DNA from 2 places in the Thermosynechococcus sp. B1 genome. Region 2 is predicted to be linked to the other one. Evidence: predicted binding sites of a transcription regulator. Region 2 holds the regulator's gene; the other holds the start of a gene.
What was found. Region 2 encodes HrcA, which represses chaperone genes, less so after heat shock. Its sites were predicted from a motif close to TTAGCACTCNNANNNTNNGAGTGCTAA; they were not measured.
Positions count from the first base shown of each region.

Region 1 (11,755 bases), 720 kb from region 2:
AGGGCAGCAGGTGGATAAGACCACGATTATTTACAACCGTTATGTCACCCTAACGGGGATTCCTCTTCAAGCCTATGACTATGTGGTGAATGGCAAGCCTGCCATCGAGTGGGTGATGGATCACTATCAAGTCACTGTGGATAAAGACAGCCAAATTCGCAATGACCCCAACGACTGGTCAGCAGATCCCCGCTACATTATTGACTTACTGAAGCGCGTGGTGCGAGTGAGCGTCGAAACGGTCCAGATTGTCCAACAGCTTCCAAAGTTCAAGCTCCTCAGCAAAAAGGCAACTGCCCCCTAATCAGCTCCTAGGCAAAGACTGCCGTGCGATTGCCATACACCAGAATCCGATTTTGCAAATGCAGCCGTACTGCCCGTGCCAAGACCACCCGTTCTAAATCCTTGCCCTTGCGAATCAGATCCGCCACCGTATCGCGATGGCTAATGTGCACAATCGCCTGCTCAATAATCGGCCCTTCATCTAAATCCGCTGTGGCATAGTGGGCCGTGGCACCAATGATTTTTACTCCCCGCTCATAGGCACGGTGGTAGGGATTCGCCCCCGCAAAGGCAGGCAAAAATGAATGGTGAATGTTGATCACTTGGGGAAAGGCCTCAATAAATTCTGGACTGAGCACCTGCATATACTTGGCCAGCACCACCAGATCAATCTTGTAGTCCTTGAGGAGTTGCAGTTCCTTGGCTTCGGCAAGGGGCTTGGTCTCTGGCGTTACAGGGATATAGTGAAAGTCAATGCCAAACTGCTCGGCAATGGGATGCAAATGTTCATGGTTACTGATAATCAGGGGAATTTCCGCAAAGAGATCTCCCGCCCGCTGTCGCAGCAGCAAATCCCACAGGCAATGATCTTGGCGGCTCACCCAAATGGCCAAGCGATAGGGAATATCCGATGCCCGCAACTGCCAGCGCACCCCTTGCCAACTGGCAAAGACCTTTTCCCGCTGCGCATAGTTGATGAAAGTCGCGGCAATTTGATCGCGGGGGATTTCAAAGCCCTCTAGTTCCCACTCGAGGCGGGAGAGAAAAATGCCCGCAACGGCATCGGTGTGGTGGTCGGCATGGACAATGTTCCCGTTGTAGCGATAGACAAACTGCGCCAACTTGGCCACTAGCCCCCGCTGATCGGGACAGGAAATGGCGAGGGTCATCGTCGGCATAGACACACCGCAAGGCAGAGCAACCTGTATTCTACTACTGCGAATTGGCAGCGGCGCGATTTAACACCTTGGCCAGATAATGCCCTGTATAGGATTGAGGCATCAGTGCCACCGCTTCAGGGGTGCCGACGGCAACCACTTCTCCGCCGCGATCGCCCCCCTCTGGTCCAAGGTCAATAATCCAATCGGCACAGCGAATCACATCCAGATTGTGCTCAATTACCAAAATCGAGTTGCCTTTGTCCACGAGACGCTGCAACACCTCGAGGAGTTTATGCACATCGTAAAAAGATAGCCCCGTGGTGGGTTCATCAATCAAGTAGAGCGTTTTGCCCGTGGCACGGCGCGACAGTTCAGCCGCCAATTTCAAGCGTTGGGCTTCGCCCCCAGAGAGGGTCGGTGCCGTTTGCCCTAGTTTGAGATAGCCCAAGCCCACATCCACGAGGGTTTGCAGCTTGCTCACGACCTTGGGGATATTTTCAAAAAAGGCCAGTGCTGTCTCGGCGGTCATATCCAAGACATCAGCAATCGAGCAGCCCTTGTACTTCACTTGCAGGGTATCGCGATTGTAGCGTGCCCCCTTGCACACCTCACACTGCACATAGACATCGGGCAAAAAGTTCATTTGAATTACATTCACCCCTTGGCCAGCGCAGGCTTCACAGCGGCCACCCTTGATATTGAAGGAAAATTGCCCTGGTTTATAGCCCCGTGCCTTGGCCTCTACGGTTTGACTAAAGACTTCACGGATAACATCAAACACCCCAATGTAGGTGGCAGGGTTCGAGCGGGGGGTTCGCCCAATGGGGGATTGGTCAATGACAATGACTTTATCAATGGCATTTAAGCCTTCAATCTCGCCAAGTCCCTTGGGCAGGGGCACATTGTGACCAAGATGGTGCTGCAGGGCAGGATAGAGGACTTCATGCATGAGGGTGGATTTCCCCGACCCCGATACCCCCGTCAGACACACCAGCTTACCGAGGGGAATTTCTACGGTGATGTTCTTGAGATTATTGCGAGATACCTGTTTGAGAATTAGGGATTGACCATTCCCCGGCCGGCGATCGCTGGGGGTTTCAATGCGCTTGCGCCCCGACAGATAAGCCCCCGTCAGGGAGTCGGGATGATTGAGAATCGCCTCTAGGCTGCCTTGAGCCACAATCTGGCCGCCGTGGATCCCCGCCCCTGGACCAATATCAACAATGTGATCGGCAGCGCGGATCGTGTCCTCATCGTGTTCGACAACAATGAGTGTATTCCCCAAATCCCGCAGGCGAAACAGCGTTTGCAGCAGGCGATCGTTATCCCGCTGATGCAAGCCAATGCTGGGTTCATCAAGGACATAGAGCACCCCCGTCAGGCCAGAGCCAATTTGAGTGGCCAAGCGAATGCGTTGGGCTTCACCACCAGAGAGGGTGGCCGCACTGCGATCCAGCGTCAGGTAATCTAGTCCCACATCCACGAGAAACTGTAATCGCGCGGTCACTTCCCGCAGGGCCAGCTCCGCAATCTGCTGTTGGCGGGCGCTCAGTTGGAGCGATCGCAGCCGTGCCAAACACTCGCGAATCGAGACACTGGTGAGATCCGTGAGGCGATATTGCCCCAAGCGCACTGCTAGGGCGGCGGGTTTTAGGCGTTGACCACCACAGGCGGGGCAGGTTTGATTGACTTGGTACTCTTCCAGCTTTTGGCGGTAGGCCTCAGAGGTGGCTTCGCGGTAATGCCGCTCCAAAATTGGGATCACCCCTTGAAATTGGCGGTAGTAGTCCCGTTTGCGATAGCGGGAATCGGCGGGGATGAGAATTGGGGTATCGGTGCCGTAGAGGATAATTTCCCGTTGCAACTCCGTGAGGCGGTACCACGGTGTATGGATGTCAAAGCCAAAGGCTTCAGCAATGCCCCAGAGGAGAGCAAGGTAGTAGTCGTGTTCTTTCTCGGCCCAGGGGGCGATCGCCAGATAGACCGGTAGTTCAGGATTGGGGACAATCAACTCCGGGCTAAATTTGCGCAAATAGCCCAAGCCATGGCACTCTGGACAGGCACCGTAGGGGGAGTTAAAGGAAAAGAGCCGCGGCGATAGCTCATCCATCACTGCCCCATGCTCCGGACAGGCAAAATTTTCGGAAAATAGGAGCGTTTGACCCTCAGCCTCACCCTCGCGGGGTACCACACTGACCATTGCCGTACCATTGGCATGGTGCAACGCCGTTCGCAGCGAGTCCGCTAAGCGTTCCTCAATCCCCGGCTTCAGCACAAGGCGATCGACAACAATTTCAATCGTGTGGGCATGGTTTTTATCCAGTTCAATGGCATCACTGAGGTCGCGCACCTCGCCATTAATGCGAACCCGCACAAAACCTTCACTAGCAAGACTCGACAGCAGTTTTTTATGCGTGCCCTTTTTCCCCTTGACAATAGGAGCTAGAACTTGAAAGCGCGTCTGAGGGGGCAACTGCATCACCTGATCCACCATTTCATCAATGGTTTGGGGGCGAATCGAGCGATCGCAATGGGGGCAATGGGGTTCACCCGCACGGCCATAGAGCAGCCGCAGGTAGTCATAGATTTCCGTGACTGTGCCCACCGTCGAGCGAGGATTGTGGGAAGTGGACTTTTGATCAATGGAAATCGCTGGACTCAGCCCCTCAATGGCATCCACATCCGGCTTATCCAACTGGCCGAGGAATTGCCGCGCATAGGCACTGAGGGACTCCACATAGCGGCGTTGCCCTTCAGCAAAAATCGTGTCAAAGGCCAGAGAGGACTTACCGGAACCAGAAACCCCTGTCATCACAATCAGGCGATCGCGGGGCAGATCGAGGTCAATGTTTTTCAGATTATGCTGCCGTGCACCCCGAACCCGAATTTCACCCGTAGGCACTGGATCGCCCATGCTGCAAACTGCGAATGTTAAAAAACGTTACTTGAGGGTTATTATAGCAACGCTGCCAGACCCGTTTGGCACCATCCAATAAAAAAGCGGGGTGTGGTTTCCCCGCTGTGAGTGTGACTTAGGTTACTTGCGGTGAACCCAGTGAGTCTGAGGGATTCACCGCTGGATTGGGCTTAGTAGTCGAAGTCACCGCCCATGCCGGCACTGGCACCCGCAGGATTGTTGTCCTTGGGTTCGGGTTTGTCAACGATGATGCACTCGGTGGTCAGCACCATACCGGCAATAGAGGCCGCATTTTGCAGAGCCGAGCGGGTGACTTTGGCAGGGTCAACGATACCAGCATCGAACATGTTGACATATTCATCTTTGGCGGCATCATAACCCACATCGAAGGGTTTTTCTTTGACCCGTTCGACAATGATGGCACCGTTTTGACCCGCGTTTTCAGCGATGCGACGCAGGGGAGCGCTAAGGGCACGCTCAACAATGTTGGCACCAATCAGTTCTTCACCCGTCAGGTGCTCAGCCGCCCAGTTGCTCAACTCAGGCGCCAAGTGCACCAAGGTGGTACCGCCACCGGGAACGATCCCCTCTTCAACAGCGGCTTTGGTGGCGTTAATCGCATCTTCCAGACGGAGTTTGCGATCTTTCATTTCGGTTTCAGTGGCAGCACCGACTTTAATCACTGCCACACCACCGGCCAGTTTAGCCAACCGCTCCTGCAGTTTTTCTTTGTCGTAGCTGGAGTCGGTTTCTTCGATTTGGCGACGGATTTGCTCGCAGCGAGCTTTGACGGCTTTTTCATTGCCTTCGGCCACAATCGTGGTGTGATCTTTGGTGATGGTGATGCGGCGAGCTTTACCGAGCATATCCAGCTTCGTATTTTCCAGCTTCAGACCGGCATCTTCGGTGATCACTTGACCCGCTGTGAGGACGGCAATATCTTCGAGCATTGCTTTACGGCGATCGCCAAAGCCGGGAGCTTTCACCGCAGCCACATTCAAGACACCGCGCAGACGGTTGACCACGAGGGTCGCCAAGGCTTCTTTCTCGATGTCTTCAGCAATGATCACCAGCGGCTTACCGGCGCGAGCCACTTGTTCGAGGATCGGCACCAGATCTTGCACTAAGGTAATTTTCTTGTCGGTGATCAGCACGAAGGGTTCATCAAGCACCGCTTCCATGCGCTCGGTGTCGGTGGCAAAGTAGGGGGAGATGTAGCCCTTGTCAAAGCGCATCCCCTCAGTGACCTCGAGTTCGGTGGTCATGGATTTGCCTTCTTCGAGGGAGATCACGCCTTCTTTGCCCACTTTGTCCATGGCATCGGCAATCATCCGACCCACTTCTTCATCGTTACCGGCAGAGATCGCTGCCACTTGGGCAATGGCTTTGGAATCTTCCACCGGACGGGCATGTTCAGCAATTTTTTCGACAAGGAAGTGGGTGGCTTTGTCAATCCCGCGTTTCAGGGCAATGGGGTTAGCACCGGCAGCCACGTTGCGCAGCCCCTCTTTCACCATGGCATGGGCAAGAACCGTTGCCGTAGTTGTACCGTCACCGGCAGCATCATTGGTTTTCGAGGCGGCTTGGCGGATCAGCGCCACACCGGTGTTTTCAATGTGATCTTCCAGTTCAATTTCCTTGGCGATCGTCACCCCGTCGTTGACAATTTGGGGAGCGCCAAATTTTTTCTCCAGAACCACGTTCCGCCCTTTGGGACCAAGGGTCACGGCCACGGATTCAGCCAAGATGTCCATCCCTTTTTCGAGGGCACGACGAGCATTTTCGTTGTAGATAATGCGCTTCGCCATAGGTGTTTCCTACCTCAATCGTTCAACAGTGATGAAAAATCGCACAGAAATGAAGGAGTGTCAGCGACTTAGCCAACAATGGCCAAGATGTCTTTTTCCGAGAGGAGAACGTAGTCTTCGCCCGCCAGTTTCACTTCAGTACCGGCATATTTGGAGTACAGCACTTTGTCCCCCACTTTCACATCCATGGGCTGACGCTTGCCGTCTTCAGTGAGTTTGCCAGGACCGACGGCGGTCACTTCGCCCACTTGGGGTTTTTCACGGGCGTTGTCGGGCAGGAGGATGCCCCCTGCGGTACGTTCTTCACTTTCGCTGACTTTGACAAAAATGCGATCGCCCAAAGGCTTCACAGTTGAAACGCTTAGAGATACGGCTGCCATAGCGTACTGTTCTCCCAATTGTAAGAGTATGGATTGATAGCACTCACTGCACGGCTCATCGCGCAGTTTCTGGGGGGCAAGAGCATCACTTGCAATTGTTTAGCACTCTCACCCTTCGAGTGCTAATGTAGCGAGAGAGGGTTGGCGATCGCAACTCCTGTTGCAGTACGGTTTTCCGAACGGAACTTTAGCTCTTTAGTCCCGTTGTGGCAATGCCGCGAATCAGTTGCCGCTGACCCAAGATAAACAAAATCATCACCGGCACAGTGGCAATCACCGCCGCCGCCATCATCAACGGCCAATCATTGGTGAACTGCTCCTGAAAATTGGCCAAGGAAAGCTGCACCGTGATCAGCTCTGGCTTGGTGGTAAAGACCAAGGGCTTAAAGAGATCATTCCACTCCCCAATGAAGGTGAAGATAAAGAGTGTGACCAAGGCCGGTCGGCTCAGGGGCAAGAGAATATGCCAGAGCACTTGCCAGCGATTGGCTCCATCCAAGAGGGCGGCCTCCTCAAGGGCAACGGGCAATGTGAGAAAAAACTGCCGCATCAAAAAGACGCCAAAGCCATTGGCCGCCGTCGGCAAGATCAAGGCGCCATAGGTATTGATCAGATGACCCGCCTTGAGGATGAGGAAAATTGGGATTACCAAAAGTTGAAATGGGATCACTAGGGTTGCCAGCATCAGCAGCAACATCGTCTGTTGCCCCGGAAACGAAAGTCGCGCAAGGGCGTAACCCGCTAGGGCTGAGGTCACCAACTGGAGCGCCGTTACCGCCAAAGCCACAAACGTTGAGTTGGCAAAGGCCAAGATAAAGTGTCCCTGCTGCCATGCTGCCTGATAGCTCTGCCATGTCCAGCCTTGGGGTGGCAACAATTGGGTAGGTAGGGTTCCCGGTGGCCAGCCCGACGTACAGAGCACCACCAGTAGGGGGCTGAGAACCAGCAACGCCCCCAGTGTCAATACTAGGGTCAACCCCAAGGAGTGACCCCTGCCCAAGAGCCGTTTCAGCCCATCCACAACCTTCCGCTCCCCAAACAAAACCCTGCGCCCTTCGGAAAGCCAGCCTCTTGGCGAGGGCTGCATGTCCAATTCTCCCTCATCCCTGCTTTAACTGCCAGTGAGGTACATTCTCCTTCCCCCTTTCATAGAGATTTATCTGCCCCACTCAGGGGGTTGGGAGGGCGCTTGAGGACATCCTTGCAATCAAGATTTTGCTCAAGACGCTATCAAGGGAGCACTATACCACCCTTTGCGTCTCGCAAGAGAGTGTTTGACCACCCTCCTGAGGACTTGCTTATTCAAAGTGCTGCAGGCACAGAGACCGATTCCAAGACAAAGCTTTGAGTTTCCTCCCCAAGTTTGCATAGGAGACAAGCTGTGCCAGTTAGAGAAGTTGCAATTGTCCACCCTTGTGGAGTGTCCAGTAATGACTCATCTGTACAACCCAAATCCTGCTGTTATTTACCGCTGGGTGATGAGTTCTTGCCTTGTTGGTTTAGGATGTGCAACCCTGCACTTAGCTCCTGTAACTGCCCAAATTGCCGTCTATGAAGGGCGGCGTGTCACCGGGGATGTTACCATGACACTTCCCGACGGCAGCACCTACAAAGGGGAATTGCTCAATGGTCGTTTTAATGGCCAAGGTATCCTCACAATGGCCAATGGCAACCGCTATGAAGGGGAATTTCGCAATGGACGCTACCACGGTCAGGGGGTGCTCACCTATGCCGATGGGGGACGCTACGAAGGGGGTTTTGTGGATGGCATCTTCAATGGCAAGGGCACTCTCCAACTGGCCAATGGTCAACGCTACGAGGGCACGTTTCTCAATGGTCAATACCATGGGGAGGGGGTGCTCACCTTTCCCGACGGTACCCGCTATGAGGGGCAGTTTCTAGCGGGCAAGTATCATGGAACTGGAACGCTCTCCTTCGGAGATGGCACAAGCTATGCCGGACAGTTTCGCAATGGCTTATTTGAAGGACAGGGGGTCTTTACGCTACCGGATGGCTCCCGCATTGTGGCCACATGGCGCAATGGTCGCCGCGAACCCCGCTAATCTGCTTCAATCAGGCTGTGAGTGATCCGCTGACGGCGGCGCTAAGTCCCTACGCCCGCTTTGGGGTGCGCCTTGGCCTTGAACCCATCCAAGCGCTGCTGAGTGCTTTGGGGTCTCCCCAGTTACAGGTGCCCTTGATCCACGTTGCGGGGACAAATGGCAAAGGGTCGGTGTGTGCCTATTTGGATAGTGTTTTGCGGGCGGCGGGCTATCGCACGGGACGTTATACTTCACCCCATCTGTTGAGTTGGTGTGAGCGCATTTGTGTCGATGGTGAACCCATTGCCCCTGAGGTCTTTTTGACCTTGATTCAACACATTAAAGCGGTACTGCCACAGGTGGCTTATCCCCCCAGTCAGTTTGAAGTGATCACGGCGGCGGCATGGTTGTATTTTGCCCAGCAGCGGGTGGATGTGGCGGTGATAGAGGTGGGCTTGGGGGGGCGCTTGGATGCCACCAATGTATGTCAGCCCCCTTTGGTGAGTGTGATTACCTCCATCGGTTGGGATCATTGGCAGCGGTTGGGCAATACCTTGGGGGCGATCGCTGGCGAAAAAGCAGGTATTCTCAAGCCGGGCGTGCCAGCCGTCATTGGCCCTGTTCCCCCCGAGGCAGAGGCGGTGATTGCGCAGCGTTTGGAAGCTTTGGGGTGCCCAGCGATCTGGCCAGAACCAGCCCAGTGGTGTGCAAAGCGGCCGGGATGGGCGATTTGGAGGGGGATGGAGTACCCCTTGCCCTTGGCTGGAGAAATGCAGTTGGTCAATTCAGCGATCGCGATCGCCACGCTACAACAGTTACAATCTCAAGGCTGGCAGATTTCCCGAGAAGCGATTCAACAGGGAATGGCGCAAACCCGCTGGCCGGGACGACTGCAATGGTTACAGTGGCAAGGGCGCAAACTGCTCATTGATGGTGCCCACAATGCTCCTGCCGCCGCCTACCTACGGCAATACGTGGATCAACTGGGCTGGACAGAGGTGACATGGGTGGTGGGGATGCTCGCCAATAAGGATCATGAGGGGATTCTCAAACATCTCCTGCGAGGGGGCGATCGCCTGTGGTTGGTACCCGTACCGGATCACGCTAGCGCTGACTTAGAGGACTTGAAGGCACTTGCCTACACCTGTTGCCCTGAGTTAGGGGAATGCCGTCTTTTTAAGGAGGTGACTGAGGCACTCGATAGGGCAGGCGATCGCTGTGTGGTCTGTGGCTCCCTTTACTTAATTGCTGGCGTTTTGGGGGCGATCGCAAGCAAAGGTTCTCAAGCAACTAGACTTTGACGCTCATCCCGCTAACGCTAGGCGTATAGCAGGAGATTCCCCGTTCACAGAGTCTTGACTAGATGACCCGAAAGTCATCCCCGCCAGAACCTCTCTAGGGGCACTCATGCCAACGGATTGATAAGAAGACACTTATTTCTACGGCACAGAGCCAAACGATTTCCTCAAAGCCCATGCCCATGACTTTGTGCCCCAAGGGCAAATTCTCTCCCTCGCCGAAGGGGAAGGGCGTAATGCCGTCTATCTTGCTCAAGAACGGGGAGTTTCCATTACTACCTATCACTGCGATCTGCGGGATGTTGACCTTGGTGAAAATGCGTGGGATGGGATTATTGTTATTTTTTGCCATCTGCCACCGGAGCGGAACGGTAAAATCAAGGTAACGTTGTCCTATTGCTATGCCGCCGCGACGCACCCGTAGCCAAGTCATTATTCTCGATGCCCTTAGAGCCAGTGGCCGAGCGCTCTCGGCACAGGAACTATTTTTGGAACTACGGCAGCGGCAAACTCCCCTAGGACTAGCAACGGTCTATCGCACCCTCGATAGTCTGCGCATCAATGGTGAGGTGCAAGCACGGGCGTTGCCCAGTGGCGAATTGGTCTATAGCCTCGTGCAGCAGGATCAACACTACCTCACCTGTTTGCACTGTGGGGCATCGATTCAGATTAACTGCTGCCCAGTCCAGCACTTAGAAGCTGAGCTACAACAGTCCTACCATTTTGAGATTTTCTACCATACCCTTGAGTTTTTCGGTCTTTGTGCCAAGTGCCAAGTGATGGCGCAGCGCTGAAGCGGTATTCTGGATCAGGCGCGTCTTCGGAAAGTGGTGTGATTGAATTTGCCAACTGTACCTGGACACGGGCGATCGCCCAAGGCTGGGAAAATCCCTATCGCGTTCGCTATGCCAGCAATTTAGACGATGGCCCTTGGCATGGCATGCCCCTTGGTGGCTTTGGCGCGGGCTGTATTGGTCGTTCCTCGGCCGGGGACTTTAACCTTTGGCACCTTGATGGCGGTGAGCACCTCTTTGGCACCCTGCCCGCCTGTCAATTTAGTCTTTTTGAGCGGGGAGAGCAAACCCAAGCCTACGCCCTAGGGACTCCCCCTAACGATGGCCGCCTCAGCACTTGGCAATGGTATCCGGCTGGCAAAGGTATCTACGCTGCCCGCTATCCCCGCAGTTGGTTTGTCTATGAGGGGGTCTTTAGCGCCCAGATCACCTGCGAACAGTTTTCACCGATTCTGCCCCACAACTACCAAGAAACCAGTTACCCCGTGGCGGTGTTTCTGTGGACGTTTAGCAATCCCACGGATCAGCCCCTCACCCTCAGCTTGATGTTCTCGTGGCAAAATACCGTCGGTTGGTTTCGCAATACCACCCCTTCCTCTGCTATTGAAATCCGCGATGATGGCAGCCCCGTCTATACCTACACGCCCCCTTGGGGTCAAAGTGACGGCAATTTTAATGAACTGATTCAAACAGAGTCCTACCAAGGTTGGCGACTGCGCCGTACGCCCCACCCGAACCCACCCCAAGAAGGCGATGGTGAATGGGCAGCATTGGTTCCCACAGGCCTTGGTGAGTTTTTTGGCTGTAGTCGCTGGCAGCCAGAGGGGGATGGGGCACAACTGTGGCAATCATTTTCGGGGGATGGTTCCCTACCAATTGTCAATGATCCAACCCCAGCGGCAGCGGGAGAACAGGTGGCCGCCGCCTTTGCGGTGCGCTTTGCCTTGGCACCTAGGGAAACAAAACAAATTCCCGTGGTCTTGGCGTGGGACTTTCCTGTGACTGAGTTTGGCAAGGGCGTGATCTATTACCGTCGCTACACGGATTTTTGCGATCGCAGTGGCACCAATGCTATCACCCTTGCCGCCCGTGGCCTAGAGCATTACAAGGAATGGCAACAGCAGATTCGCACTTGGCAAGCGCCAATTCTCACCCACCCCGATTGGCCCGACTGGTTCAAGATGGCACTGTGTAATGAGCTATACGTCCTCAGTAGTGGTGGAACGCTTTGGAGTGCCGCCAGCGATCGCGACCCCGTGGGGCAGTTCGCCGTTCTAGAATGCCTTGACTACCGCTGGTATGAAAGTCTGGATGTGCGGCTCTATGGCTCCTTTGCCCTGCTGCAACTGTGGC
Region 1 is NZ_CP096573.1:1,763,458-1,775,212, forward strand. Features, by position in the region: gene M0644_RS08785 (type ISP restriction/modification enzyme) at 1-304, shown strand, start outside; gene purU (formyltetrahydrofolate deformylase) at 312-1,187, opposite strand; gene uvrA (excinuclease ABC subunit UvrA) at 1,216-4,077, opposite strand; gene groL (chaperonin GroEL) at 4,251-5,888, opposite strand; gene groES (co-chaperone GroES) at 5,957-6,268, opposite strand; gene M0644_RS08810 (carbohydrate ABC transporter permease) at 6,456-7,280, opposite strand; gene M0644_RS08815 (MORN repeat-containing protein) at 7,699-8,331, shown strand; gene M0644_RS08820 (folylpolyglutamate synthase/dihydrofolate synthase family protein) at 8,301-9,611, shown strand; partial or broken gene M0644_RS08825 (SAM-dependent methyltransferase) at 9,736-9,966, shown strand; gene M0644_RS08830 (Fur family transcriptional regulator) at 10,010-10,402, shown strand; gene M0644_RS08835 (GH116 family glycosyl hydrolase) at 10,441-11,755, shown strand, end outside.
Region 1: a site for HrcA is predicted at 6,368-6,394, ahead of groES (co-chaperone GroES). Genes of this name have one in related genera too.

Region 2 (10,171 bases):
TATGGGCAGTTGGGCTATAGTATTAAATTTAACGGATCAGTTGCCCCAGACCTTTTGGGCGATCGCCAAGCCCAGTGGGGTGTTTTACCGGCGTTGCAACCTCTGGCCAATCCAGGGCCGATTTTCCAAAAACTGTCGCTGCCTGCAACCGTCGCCGATTCCCCTTGACGCGCGATACGCTAGAGGTATGACTTCATATTTCGATAACACACTTTTTTTGAGATGATTTCTACATGGTTACATCTTCGTCTTCAGCTATTTACACACCAGAACAGGTGTTACAAAATCGCGGGCGCGTTGCCATTTTTATTGATGGCTCCAACCTCTTCTATGCAGCACTCCAACTGGGCATTGAAATTGACTATTCAAAACTCCTCTGCTACTTGACCCAAGGTTCCCGTCTCTTTCGCTCCTTCTTCTATACAGGGGTTGACCCCACCAATGAAAAACAGCAGGGGTTTTTGCTGTGGATGCGCCGCAATGGCTACCGTGTTGTCTCCAAGGAACTGGTGCAGCTGCCGGATGGCTCCAAAAAAGCCAACCTTGACGTGGAAATTGCCGTCGATATGATGGCACTGGTGGGCTGCTATGATACGGCCATCTTGGTTAGCGGCGATGGGGATTTGGCCTATGCGGTGGATGCCGTGAGTTACCGGGGGGCACGGGTCGAGGTGGTGAGCCTGCGATCGATGACGAGCGATAGCCTGATTAACGTTGCCGATCGCTACATTGATCTCGAAAGCATCCGCGAAGAAATCCAAAAAGCACCCCGCCCAACCTATACCTATCGCCCCGTCACGGGTAGCCTGACGCCGCCCCCCATTGTGACTCCCCATTGGGAGCAAGATACCGCCGAAGGGAAAGATGAAGCTGCGCCCAATAAGTCACCCGAGACCCTAGAGAACCTAGACAACAATGCCTCTGCCTAGACCCCTCCTCCCCCTTTGCCTTGTACTGGCCTTGACAGGCTGCGGCTGGGTGGATCAATGGGTGGGCGAGGAACCCTCACCAGAACCAGAAATCACGGGGGAGGTCAAGCTGCAAAATCTGACCCTACGGCAAACCAATGCCAAAGGTGAACTTCTCTGGTTATTACAAGCGGCGGGAGCGCGCTATCGTGATGACGATCGCCAGCAATTGGAGATTCAAAACCTGACGGGGGAATTAAAGGCAGAGGGCAAAACTGTTTACAAGGTGCAAGCTAAGGCAGTCAATGTGCGGCAGCGGGATGGACAACTCTGGATTGCAGGCCGCACCACCGTCACTGATCTCCAGCAAAAGGGGACGATTGTGGCCGATCAATTGGTCTGGCAGGGCGATCGCGGCGTTCTCATTGCCCAGAAAAACTTGCAAGCCCGCTATCCCCAAGTCACTGTTACTGCTAAGCGCCTCGAAGCCGATAGCCAACGCCAAGAACTGCGTGCCCTCAATGCCGTTCAGGTGACCTCGTCAGCCAAGGAGGCCAAGGATTTGCAACTCAGTACGGAGAGTCTAGTGTGGCAGCAGCAACCCAATCGACTGTTGGCAGGGGTGATTGGTCAAGGGGGGGTCACCGTCCGCGGTGTAGCGGGCGATCGCCAAGGGCAGCGGCTGCAAGCCCAAAGAGCCATCTGGTCGATTAGCGATCAGGTAGTTACCCTTGAGGGGGGTGTTCAAGTGCAGCTTCCCAACCCTGCCCTACGGGTTGAAGGAGAAACGGTACGCTGGTTGATTCCGCAGCAGCAATTGGTAAGCGATCGCCCGGTGCGGGTGCAGTCCTCCACTCAAGGCATTCAAGGGCAGGCCAATCGTGGTGTCTTCCTGATGGCTGAAAACCGCGCCATCTTTGACAATGCCCAGATCAATAGCCAACCTCAACAGGCACAACTGCGTGCCCAACGCCTCAATTGGTGGATTCCCCAAGAGCGGGTGGAAGCCAGCGGTCAAGTGGAAATTCAGCGCCCCAATGCCCACCTGCGCACGGCTCAACTGATTTGGCGGATTCCTCAACAGGAAGTGGAAGCCCAAGGGGGCGTCTTTTACCGCCAGCGCAATCCCCGCATTCAAATTCAGGGACAGCGGGCAAAGGGGTGGCTCGATCGCCAAGAGGTGATTGTCAGTGGCAATGTCCGAAGTGAAGTACCGCTGCAACTACGCCTCCCCTAAACCGATGGTAGAGATAGCAACAATCTTTGCCCTATGAGTGCTGCACCATTGCAAATTCTTGACTTGGGGGGTGAGATTCTCCTCTTCCAGCGTTTGATTCCGGCTCACCAGTGTCAGCAGGTGATTGCTACGGCTGAGAAGGTGGGGTTTGAGGATGCGCAAATTCTCATGGGGACGGTCGATCGCTCAGTGCGCGGTGGCAGTTTGCTCCGCTTTGATCCCCAAGATCCCCAACAGGACACGATGCGGCAGATTCTGCTTCAAGCCACACAAACGATTCAAATCGTCCTCTACCAGCACTATGGCATTCGCTTTCCTGAAATTGAGAACTTCTCGATCCTGCGCTATCGCGTGGGCGAGGGCTATCGCCGCCATGTGGACAACCTGCTGCTGGCCAGTCGGCAAATGGAACTGGCGCAAGGTATCCCAACACGGGATGTGAGTTTAGTGGGCTATCTCAACGAGGACTTTCAGGGGGGAGAAACCTATTTCGATCGCCAAGGGGTGAAGGTCACACCCCGCACCGGTGATGTCGTTGTCTTTCCCGCCTACTACACCCATCCCCATACGGCTTTGCCCGTGGTGCAGGGGACTAAATATGCCTTTGCCACTTGGCTATTCTATTGATGGATGATCATGAACCCTTGAGGCAATAACTCAGCAACAACCATGACTGAACCTCTGCGCTTCAAAACCTCGCCCCTGATTTCTGGAACGCTCATTGCCCTCTATGGCGCACTCACACTTCCTCTCCCCTTTTTGGCGGCACAGACGGCGGCGCCTGTTTCACCCCTGCTGCTTTGGGGGGCGATCGCCTGTGGGGGCATTTTGCTCTGGGGGGCACTGAGTCAGCGGGTAGAACTGGACGCGCAAGGGATTTGCCTCACCTATCCCGGTTGGGTGCCCCCCTTCCTGCGGCGGCAGTGGCAACTGGCTTGGTCAGAGATTCAAGGGCTTCAGCCCCGCAGTACCAGCCAAGGGGGCTTGGTCTATTATCTAGTCACTGCCACAGGTCAGGGGTATCTTCTGCCGATGCGAGTGGCGGGGTTTGCCCAAATGATGCGTGCCATTGAAACCCATACCGGATTGCCCACAGAGGTGGTTAAGCCCCTTGCTCAGCCTTGGATGTACGGTATTTTGGCCGTCTTTACGCTGCTCTTGGGAGCGGTTGATCTGTGGATTTTGACCACTGTGGGATAATAGGGGCGTGTTGAAGTGCTGAGCGATGACCATGAGTGCGAATCGGTTTGTGGCCTATCTGCGTCGAGCAGTGGTGTGTTTGCTCCTGAGTGTCCTGTGCTGGTCAAGTATCGCCACGCTGCCGGCGATCGCCGCTATTCAAGTGCGGCTCTTTGACCTCAGTTACCACGAATGCCCGCCAGAAATTGGTGAAGGTTCAGTCACACCCGGGGGGACCACCCTCAAGGCCAACTGCTACCTGATTACTGGCAAAGCAGAGAATAAATCCGGCAAAACAGTGGTGGATGCCGATGTCTTTGGCCGCATCTACGATGCCAATGGCAATCCAGTGTTGCAAAACCGCACACGAGTTGGGGCAATTGATGTGATTCCACCTGGCATTAGCGATTTTGAAATTCGCATTAGCGTGCCCTACGACCAACCAACACCTTTGCAGTTGGAGCAATTTAAGGCCTCTGGCTTTACAGCAAAAGTGCGCGGCTAAGCCAGCCAATCTCTGCGCAAACTCGCACTGAGGGGCAAAAATTGTGATACCCTAGAACGCTTGATGCTCCCTTTTTTCTGGGAATCCTCTGTAGTGTCATTCCCAAAGGCTTCTGGTGTAATTTCTAAACCCTTAGCCATTTTTGGAGGGGTTCCCTGTTCTTCCTAAATCAAGGCACGTGTTGCGGTTGATGGACTGGTTTATCTCTAGAGGTTTGGGTTCAGGTGCGCATTCCCCTCGACTATTACCAAGTGCTGGGTGTGCCAATTCAGGCAACGCCGGAGCAAATCGAGCAAGCGTTTCAGGATCGGCTGTTGCAACTGCCCACCCATCAACACTCCCCCACCACCGTTGCCACCCGTCGTGAACTCATTGAGCAAGCCTATGCGGTTTTGCGAGAACCTGAGCAGCGCCATGCCTACGATCGCCACCGCCGTGCCGTTGACCCTGATGATTTGATTGCCCAGTTGGATCCCGATACCACCGCTCCCCACCTTGAAATTAGTGATCAGCAATTTTCGGGGGCGCTCCTCCTGCTCTATGAACTGGGGAACTACTCCCAAGTGGTCAAACTGGGAGAACAATTCCTAAAGGGGGATGCTTTTGATCTCAACCGCCCCTATACTTCCTCTGCCGTCGTTGCTGACATTACGCTGACTGTGGCTTTGGCCTATTTGGAATTGGGACGCGAGGAATGGCAGCGGCAGTCCTACCAAGCAGCCGCCTCTCGCCTCGCAGCCGGTCTAGGGGTACTTCAGCGGGCGAACCTGTTTCCTGAACTCCAAGAGCAGTTTCAGACGGAACTGAATCGCCTACGTCCCTACCACATTCTGGAGTTACTGGCACTGCCGCTATCCGATAGTGTGAATCGGCAGCGGGGTATTTTATTGCTGCGGGAGATGCTCAGCGATCGCGGGGGGATTGAAGGTCGCCATGACGATCACTCTGGCCTTGGGGTTGAGGATTTTCTGAAATTTATTTTGCAACTGCGCAGCCATCTCACCGTAGCAGAGCAACAGGAACTCTTTGAACGAGAATCCCGCCGTCCCTCAGCAGTAGCGACCTATCTGGCAGTGCATGCGCTGGTGGCACGGGGTGTACAGGAACTTCAGCCAAGCTATATTCGCCGCGCCAAGGATTTACTAGAGCGACTCTCTCCCAATCAAGACATCTACCTTGAACTGGCCAGTTGTTTACTGCTGTTGGGTCAACCTGCTGAGGCACTGGCCGCTCTCGATAAATCTCAAGATCAGCAGAGTCTCGCCTTTATCCGCCGTCATTCCCATGACTCCAGCGATCTGCTGCCGGGGCTGTACTACTACACAGAGCAATGGCTACGGGAAGAAATTTATCCTGCCTTTCGGGATTTGGGGGAAACGCCGGTGGCCTTGGATGCCTACTTTGCGGATCCCGATATCCAAACCTACCTAGAAGCTCTCAGTGACGACTCCTTTGCCCCTGAACCGCCCAGCACCACTGCCTCTGCCCTCCCCGAAGTCATTAGACCAACGGTGGCCGTGCCGCCGCCCGTCTCCTTCACAGCGGAAACGTTGCCCTTGGAGTATCATACTGGGCTGGGTCAAGGCTTTTCGGCATCGGCTGCTACCCGCTCTTCAACCGCCACGGAGACCGACACGCCCCCAGCATCCACTCGCAAACGGCGCCGCCCGCCAACCAGTCACCACAAAAAACGTCAGACTTGGTTTTGGATGGGTGCAGGGGTTGTTCTTGTTGGGTTGGGCGCCTTGGCAAAAGTTTATTGGCCAGCCAAAACGGCTGAAGCCCCCCCACCACCGCCAGTGACCCCGACGCCAACTCCTGTGGCAACGCCACAACCAACGACCTTAGCCACCACCTTAACGCCGGAGATGGCACGCGATCGCCTCCATCAGTGGCAGCAAATTAAAGCCAAAGCCTTGGGTATGACGTTTCAGGTGGACAAACTAGCAACGATTTTGGCGGAGCCAGAACTCAGCCGCTGGCGATCGCGGGCACAGAGCTTAAAATCCGAGGGCAGCCATTGGGTCTATACCCTCAAGAACCTAGAAGTGAAGGAAGTCCGTCCCCGAGGGAGCGATCGCGTGGATGTATTGGCGGAAGTCAATGAGGATGCCCGTTTCTATGAACAGGGGACGCTACGCAATGATATTTCCTATAGCGATCCCTACCGCGTCATTTACACCTTTACCCGTCGCGGCAATCAATGGTTGATTCAACGCATGCAGGTGGTTAGCTAAGGGGCATTTCCACCTGTCGGCCAAACTTGAGATTCAAGAGAGACAACGACAGGATAAATAGGAATAAGACCAGTCCCATCGTACAGGCGTAGTTTATCTCTAAGCGCTGAAAGGCATTCTCGTAGATGTAATAAACAATGGTCTTGGAGCTATTGAGGGGCCCCCCTTGGGTCATGACATAGACCTCTTCAAAGACCTTCGTGGCAGAAATTGCTGAGATAATGCTCACCAAAAGAATATAGGGACGCATCAGCGGTAAGGTAATATCCCAATGCTGTCGCCAGCCGTCACTACCATCGAGTGCTGCCGCTTCGTAGAGTTCACCACTAATCCCCTGAAGTCCCGCCAGATAGATCACCATGTAGTAGCCCAAGCCTTTCCAAATCGTGACGGCCATGACACTAAAGAGGGCGAGTTGGGGACTTGTCAGCCAAGGAATCGGGGTGTCCCGCAGATGTAGACCCTGTACCAGTTGGTTGAAGAGGCCATTGGGGGCATAGAGCCAGCGCCAAGCAATCCCCGCCACCACCATTGAGATAATCACGGGGCTGTAGTAGGCAGCACGAAACCAGTGGATGCCCCGCAGGGGTTGATTGACCAAAATCGCCAACAGCAGGGGGGCGATCGCCAGAATCGGCACCACTACCACTAAATAGAGGAAAGTATTGGCCAAGGTTTTCCAGAAAACACCATCGCGCCACAATTGCGCAAAGTTGGCCCATCCCACCCACACAGGCGGACTCAGGAGATCCATCTCATAGCGAGTGAAACTAAGGAAAAAGGCCTGTAGGGCTGGCCAAAAGACCGTCAGTGTGAGTAACCCCAAGGCAGGGGCAAGAAAGAGATAGGAGGTGAGCGATCGCCCTTTCATTGGCTGCGGGGGTGCTGTTGACGATAGGCACGCATTTGCGCCACAAACTCGCCAAAGAGATAATCAGCATCGTGGGGGCCGGGGCTGGCCTCAGGGTGATACTGCACTGAGAAAATCGGCAATGTTTGGTGCTTCAGACCGGCAACGGTTTTGTCATTGAGGTTAAAGTGGGTAATCTCAACGGGGGTTTGGGCAAGGGATTCTTCAGTAATGGCAAAGCCGTGGTTTTGGCTGGTAATTTCCACTTGCCGCGTCAGGCCAGCGGGCTGGTTCAACCCCCGGTGACCAAATTTCAGCTTGAAGGTTTCCGCCCCCAAAGAAAGTCCCAACAACTGATGCCCCAGACAAATGCCAAACATGGGACGCTGAGCCACCAGTAATTTGCGTGCGGTTTCAATGCCTTCCTGAACCGCCGCAGGGTCGCCGGGGCCATTGGAGAGGAAAATGCCATCGGGGTCATAGCTGAGAATCGTTTCCGCTGGCGTATCCGCCGGCACGACAATCACACGGCAGCCATAGCTGGCCAAGCGACGGAGAATATTGCGCTTCACACCAAAGTCAATGGCCACAACTGTTAGCGGTGGCTCTTCGCTGGCCGTTTGGGGACGAAATTCCCAGGCCGGGGGCGTTGGCTCTGTCCATTCATAGGGGGTGCGGGTGGTCACCACCTTGGCTAGATTTTGCCCCTGCATACTGGGAGCGGCAAGGACTTTTTGCAGCAGTTCAACGGGATCAAGGATTTCCGTGGAGATGCCGCCATTCATGGCACCGACAGTACGAATTTTGCGGGTGAGGGCGCGGGTGTCAATCCCATAAATGGCGGGAATGCGATGGGCTTTGAGGTAATCAGGTAAGGATTGTTGCGATCGCCAGTTACTGGGAATGTCACAAATATGGCGAGCAACCGCACCGCGCACTTGGGGGCGATCGGATTCATCGTCTTCGGGCGTGGTTCCGGTATTGCCCAACTCAGGGTAGGTGAATGTCACGATTTGACCACAATAGCTAGGGTCGGTGAGTACCTCTTGATAACCCGTCATGCCGGTGTTAAAAACCACCTCTCCAATGGCCGTTCCCGGTGCCCCAAAGGAAAAACCGCGAAAGACTGAACCATCGGCAAGAACCAGCAAGGCGGGTGTCGGCATTTCAATATCTCCAACTGGGAAAGCCCAATAGTTTATTGTGCATGATAAAGCCGGCCGTTGACTGCACAAGAATTCTCTGATGTTTTGATTTTCTTACTTGCGGCGACTCACCTGTTCGGTTAGATAATCTGCCGCTGTGGCCACTAGGGGAATAATCCGTGCATAGGGCATCCGCGTCGGCCCTAGAATGCCAATACTGCCCACGGGGGAGTCCCCATAGCAGTAGCAGGAATAGACCAATGTACAGGACTGCATCGGCGCTAAGGTATTTTCACTGCCAATGCGGATTTGCACCTGCGAGGGGGCTTGGGTATCGGCACTGATCAAGGGAGCCAGTTGATCCTGTTGGTCTTCGAGAAGATGCAGTAGCATTTGTACCTGCTCCACTTGGGAAAACTCTGGCTGCTGGAGAACATCGGCAAGACCACTGATGACAAAGGAGGTGCCTTGCTGGCTGTAGCGATCGCTCAACTGCCGCAGTAGGGTCTGAAGCTGCTGACTGTAGGTCTGAAACTCCAAATCCAGTTTTTGCCAGTCAATGGCACTGAGTTCCACCAGCGATCGCCCCTGCAACTGATGGTTAAGAAAGTTGGTAAGCACCTGTACAGTCCGCTCCCGCAGCTCAGGATCCTCTTCCCCTTGATCCAATTGGATCAGGGCGGATTGGGTTTCATAGGTATCGAGAACAAGAATGACCATCACTTGGTGCGGCTCTAAAGCCACCAGCTGAATGAGGCGAATCTGCCGCTCCAAACGATTGGGCAGCGTGATCAGCGTAATGTAACCGCTGAGATCTGAGAGCAACTGCGCCGCTTGCCGCAAGATCACCTCAAGACGTTGTTGTCCCCAGATAAACCGCTCACTCAAGAGGCTCTCAGCTTTGCGAGCCACATCGGGAATGGGCTGGATTAGTTCATCCACATAGACGCGATAGCCAGAATCAGAGGGCACCCGCCCTGCGGAGGTGTGGGGTTGGTAAAGCAGGCCACTTTTTTCGAGGAGCAGCATCGTATTGCGCACCGTGGCCGGGCTGACGTTGAGGTTGTATTCCGTGGCGATCGCCTTTGAGCCAACAGGTTCTGCGGTGGCAATGTAATGGTTAATGGTGGCGCCCAGAATTTGCTTTTGGCGATCGCTGAGTTCAATCGTCATAACCCCTTACACCTGTGACTTGTTATCTGTGTTTTTTATCTATCTATAAACTAGCCTTTGTATTTCAGCAATTCTGAGTTGCAACTTGCCGCTATGGCGATTGGTCTTTTGTGACTAAAAACTCAGCTAGAAATGGCTAAGCAGTACTGCCAATGGGGGATTCCCAAATAAATTGCAGATGGATCGACCAAGGCTGGCAGGAGCGGCTGGTCACCTCGATCGCCCGCAAAAATTCCCGTAGATAAAACCGTTGCTCCGCTGCCGAGAGTTGGTACCAAAATTGCGGCTGACCAAGGGTCACCGCTAGTTGCACAAGATTGCTAGGAGGCAATTGCGCCTGCTGTGCTTCAAGTTGTGCCCGTTCCCCAGCCAGTTTATAGCGGCGCAGTTGAGCGGTTTCGGGATCCAAGAGGCCTTGGGCTTCTAGTTCGGCAAGGCGGTGCAGTTGGGTTTCAATTGCTTGCAGTTGAGCCGTCAGCGGTGGCGGCAGCAGCGACAGTTGGGCGATCGCGGGCGGCAGGCGCTCAGCAATTTGATCAATCACAGCAGCCAAAGCCGCGTCGTAGGGAATGCTGCGACACTTGGGGGAGAGGGGACAGTGGAGGGGACGCAAATAGGCATATTGGCTCGGTTGGCGGTAGGGTTGCACCTGAGTCCGGCCAAAGCGTTGCTGACATTGGCGGCAAATCACCAATCCCGCCAGAGGATGGGGGGCACTGGCACTGCGACGAGGCAGAGAGCGTTGGCGTCGCAACAGCCGATCCACCTGAGCCGCTTCATCGGGGGCAATCAGGGGGGCATGGGTCTGGGGAATCACCGTTTTCCCTTGGTAGTAGAGATGGCCGCGATAGACGGGGTGGGTCAACCAGCGCCGACCGGTCGCTACGCTAATCTGCTTGTGGTGGGTGGTGGCAATAAAGCGCACCGCCGCACTGAG
Region 2 is NZ_CP096573.1:2,487,265-2,497,435, forward strand. Features, by position in the region: gene metG (methionine--tRNA ligase) at 1-168, shown strand, start outside; gene M0644_RS12305 (NYN domain-containing protein) at 234-929, shown strand; gene lptC (LPS export ABC transporter periplasmic protein LptC) at 916-2,145, shown strand; gene M0644_RS12315 (2OG-Fe(II) oxygenase) at 2,179-2,772, shown strand; gene M0644_RS12320 (hypothetical protein) at 2,815-3,345, shown strand; gene M0644_RS12325 (hypothetical protein) at 3,371-3,829, shown strand; gene M0644_RS12330 (IMS domain-containing protein) at 4,054-6,066, shown strand; gene M0644_RS12335 (carbohydrate ABC transporter permease) at 6,059-6,937, opposite strand; gene carA (glutamine-hydrolyzing carbamoyl-phosphate synthase small subunit) at 6,934-8,082, opposite strand; gene hrcA (heat-inducible transcriptional repressor HrcA) at 8,176-9,234, opposite strand; gene M0644_RS12350 (recombinase family protein) at 9,371-10,171, opposite strand, start outside.